2 regions of the Achromobacter sp. 18P8.1.1 genome follow, and region 2 is predicted to be linked to the other one. Evidence: predicted binding sites of a transcription regulator. Region 2 holds the regulator's gene; the other holds the start of a gene.

Region 1 (5,567 bases), on a different contig from region 2:
AAGTGAAGGCCATTGTGCCGGCAAATCTACATGAATCAAAATCAATGTCTACATTCATAGGATGAGGAAATCTCATACAATATAAGTTCATTCCACCCTGATGGGGTTGGTGCCTGCAGCGGGTAGCCGCCAGGCGGCGCCGCTGCCCCGCGCCCTCGACTACGCCCATGCTAGAAATCCGCCATCTTGAGACGCTGACCGCCATCCGTGAAGGCGGCAGCCTGCAAGAAGCCGCCGAACGCCTGCACCTGACCCAATCCGCCCTGTCGCACCAGCTGCGCGACCTGGAAACCCGCTTGGGTACGCCGCTGCTCAACCGGCGCACCCGGCCGGCGCGGCTGACCACGGCGGGCCTGCGCGTGCTGGCGCTGGCGGACGAAGTGCTGCCCCGCATCCGCGCCACCGAGCGCGAGTTGCAACGGCTGGCTGCGGGCCGCACGGGCCGCTTGCACCTGGCGATTGATTGCCACTCCTGCTTCCAATGGCTGATGCCGGCGCTGGACGCCTTCAGGGTGCAATGGCCGGACGTGGCGCTGGACCTGTCGGCCGCCTTTTCGTTCGCCCCCCTGCCCGCCCTGGTGCGCGGCGACCTGGACCTGGTCATCACCTCGGATCCGCAGCCGCTGGACGCGGTGGAATACCTGCCATTGTTCAAGTACGAACTGGTGCTGGCCGTGTCCGAGTCCAATCCGCTGGCCGGCAGCAAATTCATCATGCCCGACCAGTTGGCCGATCAGACGCTCATCACGTACCCGGTGGACAAGCAGCGCCTGGACGTCTTCACCGCCTTCCTGGACCCGGCCGACGTGGAACCCGCCGCCATCCGCAAGGCGGAGCTCACCCCCATCATTGCGCAACTGGTGGCCAGCAACCGCGGCGTGGCCGCGCTGCCGAACTGGGCATTGACCGAATACATGAATCAGGGTTGGCTACGGCAGTGCCGCCTGGGCCCGCAAGGGGTATGGCGCACGCTGTACGCTACGGTGCGAAGCGAAGATACCGACGCGTCGTACATCGACGAATTCCTGACCATCACACGCGACGTCTGCTTCAAGACGCTGTCGGGAATCAAATCGGCAAAGTAGAGAGGGAGGGAGCCCCCACGCTGCGCATGCTTCGCACGCTTGCTGCCCCCCGAGGGGGCTTTTTCCCCTTGGGGCGGCCCGGCGGGGAAAAGGCGCCCCCACGCTGCGCATGCTTCGCACGCTTGCTGCCCCCCGAGGGGGCTTTTTCCCCTTGGGGCGGCCCGGCGGGGAAAAGGCGCCCCCACGCTGCGCATGCTTCGCACGCTTGCTGCCCCCCCGAGGGGGCTTTTTCCCCTTGGGGCGGCCCGGCGGGGAAAAGGGCCCCCACGCTGCGCATGCTTCGCACGCTTGCTGCCCCCCCGAGGGGGCCTTTTCCCCTTGGGGCGGCCCGGCAGGGAAATGGACCGCCGCGCTGCGCGCGCGCTCAATCTTCGTCGCTGTCGCCCACGATGCGGCGGATGACGTCGTGGGCGAATCCGCGGCTGGCCAGGAAGCGGGCCTGTTTGGCGTAGGCCGCGCGGTCGGCGGGCTTTGCGTCGAAACGCTTCCTCCAGACTTCCAGCGCGCGGTCGTATTCGGTGGCGCGCAACTGGTCGCGCAATTCAGCCACCTGGTCGGCGTCCACGCCATGCTGACGCAGTTCCTGCACGATGCGGGCCGCGCCCTGGCGCGACGCCCGCCGGTGCACCAGGCTTTGCGCAAAACGCTCGGTGGACAGCCAGCCTTCTTTTTCCAGCGCATCCAGCACCGCTTCTACCTCAGCCCCGTCTTCGGCGTAAGCCGACAGCTTGCGGGCCAGTTCTTCGCGCGCATGCTCGCGCCGCGACAAATACCCCACCGCACGCATCTTCAGCGATGGCCCTTTGCGTTCGGGCTTGCCGTCATCCGCGCCGGCCTGGTCCTCGGCGCGGGCTGCGCGGCGGCCGCGGGGGGCCGGTCGCTGCTCGGAACTGCGCTGCCATTCACCCGGATCGGCGGCGGGTGCCGCAGATTCCTGTTCACGGCGCGCATCGGAACTCCGCCGCAAGCCCTGGGGCTTGGCGACAGTTTCAAACTCGTCATCCAGCTTGGCGCGAAGACGGTCGGCTGACGCGGGGGTCGATTTCCAGCTCATGCGCTTCCTGCTTGCTATGCAAAAACGGCAGGCCCGTCATGGCGCCTGCCGCATATCGCCGGGCCAGGGGCAACGGCGCAAACAATGTGCAACGCGCCTGCGTTGATCCGCAGGCGCCCGCAAGATTGCTTATTCGGCGGTGTCTTCCGCCGTGGGGACGAACTCGGCCGCACGGCTGACGATGCCCTGGTTCTCACGAACGCGGTTCTCGATCTCGATGGCGATTTCCTTGTGCTCTTTCAGGTATTCGCGGACATTGTCCTTGCCCTGGCCGATGCGATTGCCGTTGTAGCTGTACCACGCGCCGGACTTGTCCACCACGCTGGCGGCCACGCCCAAGTCAATGATTTCGCCTTCGCGCGAAATGCCGGCACCGTACATGATGTCGAACTCAGCCTGCTTGAACGGCGGCGCCACCTTGTTCTTCACCACCTTGACGCGGGTTTCGTTGCCGACGACTTCGTCGCCCTTCTTGATGGAACCGATGCGGCGGATGTCCAGACGCACGGAGGCGTAGAACTTCAACGCGTTGCCGCCGGTGGTGGTTTCGGGGTTGCCGAACATCACGCCGATCTTCATGCGGATCTGGTTGATGAAGATGACCATGCAGTTGGTGCGCTTGATCGTGGCGGTCAGCTTGCGCAGCGCCTGGCTCATCAAGCGGGCTTGCAGGCCGGGCAGCGAATCGCCCATTTCGCCTTCGATTTCAGCCTTGGGCACCAGGGCGGCCACCGAGTCGATGACGATCAGGTCGACCGAGCCCGAACGCACCAGCGCGTCGGTGATTTCCAACGCCTGTTCGCCCGTGTCCGGCTGCGAGATCAGCAGGTCGGTCAGGTTCACGCCCAGCTTGTTGGCGTACTGCACGTCCAGCGCGTGTTCCGCGTCGACGAAGGCGCAGGTGCCGCCGATCTTCTGCATTTCAGCGATGACCTGCAGCGTAAGCGTGGTCTTGCCCGACGATTCCGGACCGTAGATTTCGACTACGCGGCCACGCGGCAAGCCGCCGACGCCCAGCGCGATGTCCAGCCCCAGGGAACCCGTGGAGACGACCTGGATATCGTGCGAGACCTCGTTGTCGCCGTAGCGCATGATCGAGCCCTTGCCGAACTGCTTTTCGATCTGCGAGAGCGCGGCGGCAAGCGCCTTGGCCTTTTCCGATGCGGCGGCCTTGGTGGTTTTGTCGTCCATGTAGAGTCCTGTCTGTAACGTATCTGGTGTCGAAGGGTGCCGGAGAAGTCGCCGGTCAGGCTGGGGTCTGGCTATAGATATGGCTAATGCGTCAGCTTATGCGTCAGTTGCGCTCAAGGTTGCTTCGCGCTTTTGATTCATGTGCAGATTATGGCATCGGATTGTACTGTACAAAAAACCAGTGTGCCAGAGTTTTGCACGTATACCCTGAGTGGGCAAGCCCCCCGCCATATGACAGAATCGAAGGAGAACCCGGCGTTTCGTCCCTTTTCCGCCGCCGGGCCGCCCACAAGGCGGATAGCCTCCCATAGAGGGGCAGCAAGCGCGCAAAGCGCTGGCGGCACAGGGACCCCTTCATTAGCAGCCCATGCGTATCCTGATCGCCGAAGACGACAGCATTCTGGCCGACGGCCTGTCCCGGTCCTTGCGCCACAACGGCTATGCCGTGGACGCCGTGCGCGATGGGCTGGCCGCCGATTCTGCGCTGGCGGCCCAGGCCTTCGACCTGCTCATTCTTGACCTGGGCCTGCCGCAACTGGCCGGCCTGGAAGTGCTGCGCCGCCTGCGCGCCCGCAATTCCGCCCTGCCCGTCCTGATCCTGACCGCCGCCGACAGCATCGAGCAGCGCGTCAAGGGCCTGGACCTGGGCGCCGACGACTACATGGCCAAACCCTTTGCGCTGTCCGAACTGGAAGCGCGCGTGCGGGCATTGACCCGCCGCGGCGCCGGCGGCGGCGCCACGATGATCAAGCACGGCCGGCTGCTGTTCGACCAGACCGGCCGCGTCGCCATCGTGGACGACCAGACGCTGGACCTGTCGGCGCGCGAAGTCAGCCTCCTGGAGATCCTGCTGACCCGCAGCGGCCGCATGGTCAGCAAGACGCAACTGGTGGACCACCTGTGCGAATGGGGCGAAGAAGTCAGCACCAACGCCATCGAAGTCTATGTGCACCGGCTGCGCAAGAAGCTCGAGCCCAGCGGCGTGAAGATCGTGACGGTGCGCGGCCTGGGCTACTGTCTGGAGCGGGACCAGGGTGCCGCGTATCTCGCCAGCTGAGCCTGCGCGGCCAGAACCGCTGAATCAGGAAGCGCTGGATATCATGCAAGCCGGGTCCAAGGGCCCGAGCTTCGCACCGCCCCAGCGCTCGCTGCTGGGCGAGATCCTGGACTGGATGCTCGCGCCGCTGTTCCTGCTGTGGCCCATGAGCGTGGCGATCACCTACGTCGTCGCGCAGAACATCGCCAACGTGCCGTACGACCGGGCGCTGGCCAATAACCTCCATGTGCTGACGCGCCAGGTCCACGCGCAGGACGGCCGCGCCGTGCTGAAAATGACCGACCCGGCGCGCGACGTGCTGCGCGCCGACGAGACCGACAGCGTGTTCTGGCTGGCGCTGGGCAGCCGCGGCGAATACCTGGGGGGCGACCGCGCCCTGCCGCTGCCGGCCACGGTGGGCCAGCCGCGTCCCGGCGAGGTCCAGTACGAAGACGACACCATGCGCGGCTTTGGCATCCGGCTGGCGTTCACGTGGGTCGACCTGAACCTGCCCAACACCCAGCCTGCGCTACTGATCGTGGCCGAAACCGTGGAAAAGCGCACGCAACTGGCCAACGACATCATCAAGGGCGTGATCATTCCGCAGTTCGTGGTGCTGCCGATCGCCGTGCTGCTGGTCTGGTTCGGGCTGTCGCGCGGCGTGGCGCCGTTGAACGCCTTGCAGCAACGCCTGCGCGCCCGGCGTCCCGACGACCTCTCCCCCATCGATGAACGAGCGGCGCCGTCCGAGATCGCCCCGCTGGTGGCGGCGATGAACGACCTGCTGGACCGCCTGTCCGCCAACGTCCAGGCGCAACGCCGATTCGTGGCGGACGCCGCGCATCAGTTGAAGACGCCGCTGGCGGGCCTGCGCACGCAGGCCGAACTGGCATTGCGCGACGCCAGCCCAGAGGAAATGCAGTCCAGCCTGCGCCAACTGGTGACCGGGTCGGAGCGCGCCACCCGGCTGGTCAATCAGTTGCTGCTGCTGGCGCGCGCCGAAAACCCCAGCGCCATCGGCCTGACGCGCACCGACTTGAACGCCATCGCCTACGAGCAGGCCATGCATTGGGTGCCGCAGGCCCTGTCGCTCAGCACCGACCTGGGCTTCGAGGGGTCGGACGATCCCGTCGAAATCAGCGGCAATCCTTTGCTGCTGGCGGAACTGCTGAACAACCTGGTGGACAACGCGCTGCGTTAC
Region 2 (5,567 bases):
CCCTGGAGGAAGAAGAGCAAGATCAACAACTCGATCGCCAATGCCGAGACGGTGCTGGACAACGACCACTACGGTCTGGAAAAGGTCAAGGAACGCATCCTCGAGTATCTTGCCGTGCAACAGCGCGTGGACAAGGTGAAGGCCCCGATCCTGTGCCTGGTTGGACCTCCGGGCGTGGGTAAGACCTCCCTGGGCCAATCCATCGCCAAGGCGACGAACCGCAAGTTCGTGCGCATGGCCTTGGGCGGCGTTCGCGACGAGGCCGAGATTCGTGGCCACCGCCGGACGTACATCGGCTCCATGCCGGGCAAGATCGTTCAGAACATGTCGAAGGTCGGCGTGCGCAATCCGCTGTTCCTGCTTGATGAAATCGACAAGCTGGGCATGGATTTCCGTGGCGACCCCTCGTCGGCGCTGCTCGAAGTGCTGGATCCGGAACAGAACCACACGTTCCAGGACCACTACATCGAAGTCGACTTCGACCTGTCGGACGTCATGTTCGTGGCCACCAGCAACACGCTGAACATTCCGCCGGCGCTGCTCGACCGTATGGAAGTGATCCGCCTGTCCGGTTACACGGAAGAGGAAAAGATCCATATCGGCCGCGACCATCTGCTGCCCAAGCTGATGAAGAACAACGGCGTGAAGGACAGCGAGCTGACGGTGGACGATTCCGCGCTGCGCGACATCGTGCGCTACTACACCCGCGAAGCCGGTGTGCGTGCGCTCGAACGCGAAGTGGGCAAGATCTGCCGCAAGGTCATCAAGCAATTGCTGACCCAGACCGATCGCGCCAAGGCCGAAGGCAAGACCTTTGAGGTCAAGCCGGTCAATGTCACGGGTGAAAACCTGAGCGACTACCTGGGCGTGCGCCGCTACACCTTCGGCATGGCCGAAAAGGAAAACCAGATCGGTCAGGTGACCGGCCTGGCGTGGACGGAAGTCGGTGGCGACCTGCTGACGATCGAAGTCGCGGACATGCCCGGCAAGGGCGTCATCCAGCGCACGGGTTCGCTCGGCGATGTGATGAAGGAGTCGGTCGAGGCGGCTCGTACGGTGGTGCGCTCGCGTGCCCGCCGTCTGGGGTTTGCTGACAGCGTCTTCGAGAAGCACGACATGCACGTGCACGTGCCGGAAGGCGCGACCCCCAAGGACGGTCCGTCCGCGGGTATCGCGATCACGACCGCCATGGTTTCGGCTTTGTCGCGCATCCCGGTGCGTGCCGATGTTGCCATGACCGGCGAGATCACGCTGCGCGGCGAAGTGCTGCCGATCGGCGGCCTGAAGGAAAAGCTGCTGGCTGCGCACCGCGGCGGCATCAAGACGGTCTTGATCCCGGAAGAAAACGTCAAGGACTTGGCGGAGATCCCGGACAACGTCAAGAACCACCTTGAGATCGTGCCGGTCCGTTGGATCGACAAGGTGCTGGAACTGGCCCTGGAACGCCTGCCTGAGCCGCTGGCTGAGGAAGAAGCGGTAAAGGAGCCCCTGGTGGCCAAGCCGGCTGAGCCGGGTTCGACCGATCCGGTGCTCAAGCACTGATCACGACCCCAAGGGCGCCTTCGAAAGAGGGCGCCCAATGAAAAACCCCGCTGCGGCGGGGTTTTTCTTTTGCGCCAAGGGCGCGTTGGCGCCAGAGGCTTTGAAGAAGATCGCGGGCTAGTGCAGCGCGTGCGTGCGGATCAGGCCAACCGCAATGCCTTCCAGTGCGAATTCCTGGTCGGCTTCCACCACGATGGTCTGGAAGTCCGGGTTTTCGGGCAGAAGCTCGATATGCCCGTTGGTGCGCTGCAGGCGCTTGACGGTGACGTCGTCGCCCAGGCGGGCCACGACGATCTGGCCGTTGCGGGCTTCAGAGGCCTTCTTCACGGCCAGCAGATCCCCTTCGAGGATGCCGGCGTCACGCATGCTCATGCCGCGCACCTTCAACAGGTAGTCGGGCGCTTGCGCGAACAGGTGGGGGTCGACGCCCACTTCGCGTTCGACGTGTTCAGCGGCAAGAATGGGGCTGCCGGCGGCGACGCGGCCCACCAGCGGCAGCAGCAGCTGCGCCAGCGAGGGTATGGGCAGGGAAGCCTGCGAAGAGGCGGAGGCGCCGTCCTTCAGGCGGATGCCCCGCGAGGCGCCGGCGGTAAGCTCGATGGCGCCCTTGCGGGCCAATGCCTTGAGATGGTCTTCCGCCGCGTTGGGCGAACGGAAACCCAGGGCCTGGGCGATTTCGGCACGCGTCGGCGGGAAGCCGGTGCGCGTGACGGTTTGCCGGATGAGGTCCAGGATTTGTTGCTGGCGATCTGTAAGTTTGCTGGCCATGGCGATGATCCGGTGCGAGCGGACTGTACATATATACAGCGCCATTCTGGGGGACGTAGCGCAAAAAAGCAAGCCAGTCCAGGGCCCCTTTAGCAAAACGGAGCCCGAAGGCTCCGCTTTTTCAGCAATCAGGCCAGATGGCCCAAGCTCTGGGTTACAGCACGGCGGCGATGCCGGCGGCAACCTTGTCGATGTTGCCGCTGTTCAGGGCGGCGACGCAGATGCGGCCGCTGGAAACGGCGTAGACGCCGTGCTCTTCACGCAGGCGATCCACTTGCGCGGCGGTCAGGCCCGAATAAGAGAACATGCCGCGTTGCTGCAGGACGAAGCTGAAGTCCTGCTTGCCGCCGTGTTCCTTGATCTTCTCGACCAGTTGCTTGCGCATCAGGCGGATGCGGTCGCGCATGCCGGCCAGTTCTTCTTCCCACATGGCGAAGAGTTCCGGCGTGTTCAGCACCGTCGACACCACCGTGCCGCCATGGGTGGGCGGGTTGGAGTAGTTGGTGCGGATGACGCGCTTCAGCTGGCTCAGCACGCGGGTGGCTTCTTCCTTGCTGCCAGCCACGACCGTCAGTGCGCCCACGCGTTCGCCGTACAGCGAGAACGACTTCGAGAACGACGAGCTGATGAACATGGTCATGTCCAGGTCGGCGAACAGGCGCACGACCGAGGCATCTTCCGTCAAGCCTTCGCCAAAGCCCTGGTAGGCGATGTCGAGGAACGGGACCAGATTGTTTTCCTTCACGACGGCGGCGATCTGCTTCCACTGGTCGGCGGTGGGGTCCACGCCGGTCGGGTTATGGCAGCACGCGTGCAGCACGACGACGGTCTTGGCCGGTGCGGCCTTCAGGTCCGCCAGCATGGCGTCGAAATTCAGGCCGCGGGTGCCGGCGTCGTAGTACGAGTAGGTGCCGACTTCGAAGCCGGCGCGCTCGAACAGGGCACGGTGGTTTTCCCAGCTGGGGTTGCTGATCAGGACCTTGGAGGTCGGCAGCAACTGGCGCAGGAAGTCGGCGCCGATCTTCAGCGCGCCCGTGCCGCCCAGAGCCTGGGTGGTCAGAACGCGGCCGGCGGCGGCCAACGGGGATTCTTTGCCCAGCAGCAGCGCTTGAGCGCCCTGGTTGTAGCCGGCGATGCCTTCGATCGGCAGGTAGCCGCGTGCGGCGGCGGCCTCGATGCGGGCGGTTTCGGCTTTGCGTACGGCGCCCAGCAGGGGGATCCGTCCCTGATCGTCGTAGTACACGCCCACGCCCAGGTTGACTTTACCGGGACGCGTATCCGCGTTGAATTGTTCGTTCAGACCAAGAATGGGGTCGCGCGGCGCGAGTTCGACGGAATCGAAAAGGTTGCTCATGGGACTCTGATGAGGATGGGTGGACGCAGTACGGTGTGCTGTGGATAATGGGGGGTTTACCCTGGAACAGTCTAGCATGCCCAAGAGCCCAATAGACCCGAGCAGCGCGGGAGATCTGAATGATGATCTCGCTGCGGATCTGACGGCGGCGTCGGCATCGGCTGCGTCCGTGCCGGGGCTGGAAGTGAAGCCCGGATTCGTCGAGTATCCGGACAGCCCGTTTCAGCTTTATCAGCCTTATCCTCCTGCAGGCGACCAGCCCGCGGCCATCGACGGCCTGACGCAGGGGGTCGAAGATGGCCTCATGTTCCAGACGTTGCTGGGCGTGACGGGATCGGGCAAGACCTACACCATGGCCAACGTGATCGCCCGGATGGGGCGGCCCGCATTGGTACTGGCCCCCAATAAGACGCTGGCGGCGCAGCTTTACGCTGAAATGCGGGAGTTCTTCCCCAAGAACGCCGTCGAGTATTTCGTCTCTTACTACGATTACTACCAGCCCGAGGCCTACGTGCCCACGCGCGACCTGTTCATTGAAAAGGATTCGTCCATCAATGAACACATCGAGCAGATGCGGTTGTCGGCCACCAAGAGCCTCTTGGAGCGTCGGGACACAATCATCGTGGGCACGGTGTCGTGCATCTACGGTATTGGTAACCCGGGCGACTATCACGCGATGGTCCTGATCCTGCGCAGCGGGGACCAGATTTCCCGCCGCGAGATCCTGGCCCGCCTGGTGGCGATGCAATACACGCGCAACGACGCGGAATTCACCCGGGGCGTCTTCCGGGTGCGTGGCGAGACCATTGACATCTTTCCGGCGGAAAGCGCCGAACTCGCGCTGCGCCTGACGCTGTTCGACGACGAGATCGAAAGCCTGGAGCTCTTCGACCCGCTGACCGGCCGCATCCGCCAGAAGTTGCCGCGGTTCACCGTCTACCCCGGCTCGCACTATGTGACCCCGCGCGACACCGTCCTGCGCGCCATCGAGACCATCAAGGAAGAACTGCGCGAACGCGTCAAGCGCTTCGTCGACGACGGTCATCTGGTTGAGGCGCAACGGCTGGAGCAACGCACCCGGTTCGACCTGGAGATGCTGCAGGAGCTGGGTTTCTGCAAGGGCATCGAAAACTACTCGCGGCACCTGTCCGGCGCGGCGCCGGGGGATCCTCCGCCCACGCTGATCGATTACCTGCCGTCGGACGCGTTGATGTTCATCGACGAAAGCCACGTCACCATCGGGCAGCTGAGCGGCATGTACCGCGGCGACCGCTCGCGCAAGGAAACCCTGGTGCAGTACGGCTTTCGCCTGCCATCGGCGCTGGATAACCGGCCGCTCAAGCTCGAGGAGTTCGAAACGCGGATGCGCCAGTGCGTTTTCGTGTCGGCCACGCCGGCCGCCTACGAGAAAGAGCACGCGGACAACGTGGTCGAGCAGGTGGTGCGGCCCACGGGGCTCGTCGATCCCTTGGTTGAGGTGTTGCCGGCCCGCACCCAGGTGGACGACCTGCTGGGCCAGATCAAGGCGCGCGTGTCGCTGGGCGAGCGTGTGCTGGTCACTACCCTGACCAAGCGCATGGCGGAAGACCTGACGGACTTCCTGAGCGAGCACGGGGTGAAGGTGCGCTATCTGCACTCCGACATCGACACGGTGGAACGCGTGGAAATCCTGCGCGACCTGCGCCTGGGCACGTTCGACGTGCTGGTGGGGATCAACCTGCTGCGTGAAGGGCTGGACATCCCCGAAGTGTCGCTGGTGGCCATCCTGGATGCGGACAAGGAAGGTTTCCTGCGTTCCGAGCGCAGCCTGATCCAGACCATTGGCCGCGCGGCGCGCAATCTGAACGGCCACGCCATCCTGTACGCCGACCGCATTACGGATTCGATGCAGCGCGCAATGGAG

Evidence for each region. Region 2 encodes LexA, which represses DNA repair genes until DNA is damaged. Its sites were predicted from a motif close to ACTGTATNNNNATACAGT; they were not measured.
Region 1: recA (recombinase RecA) is a predicted target of LexA. The motif match lies at 3,496-3,513, and genes of this name have one in related genera.

The regions. Positions count from the first base shown of each region.
Region 1 is NZ_JBYOKH010000030.1:67,465-73,031, reverse strand. Features, by position in the region: gene AC27VE_RS19320 (LysR family transcriptional regulator) at 168-1,085, shown strand; gene recX (recombination regulator RecX) at 1,450-2,139, opposite strand; gene recA (recombinase RecA) at 2,269-3,330, opposite strand; gene AC27VE_RS19305 (response regulator transcription factor) at 3,698-4,387, shown strand; gene AC27VE_RS19300 (sensor histidine kinase) at 4,503-5,567, shown strand, end outside.
Region 2 is NZ_JBYOKH010000013.1:6,798-12,364, reverse strand. Features, by position in the region: gene lon (endopeptidase La) at 1-1,542, shown strand, start outside; gene lexA (transcriptional repressor LexA) at 1,660-2,310, opposite strand; gene AC27VE_RS10740 (amino acid aminotransferase) at 2,465-3,664, opposite strand; gene uvrB (excinuclease ABC subunit UvrB) at 3,741-5,567, shown strand, end outside.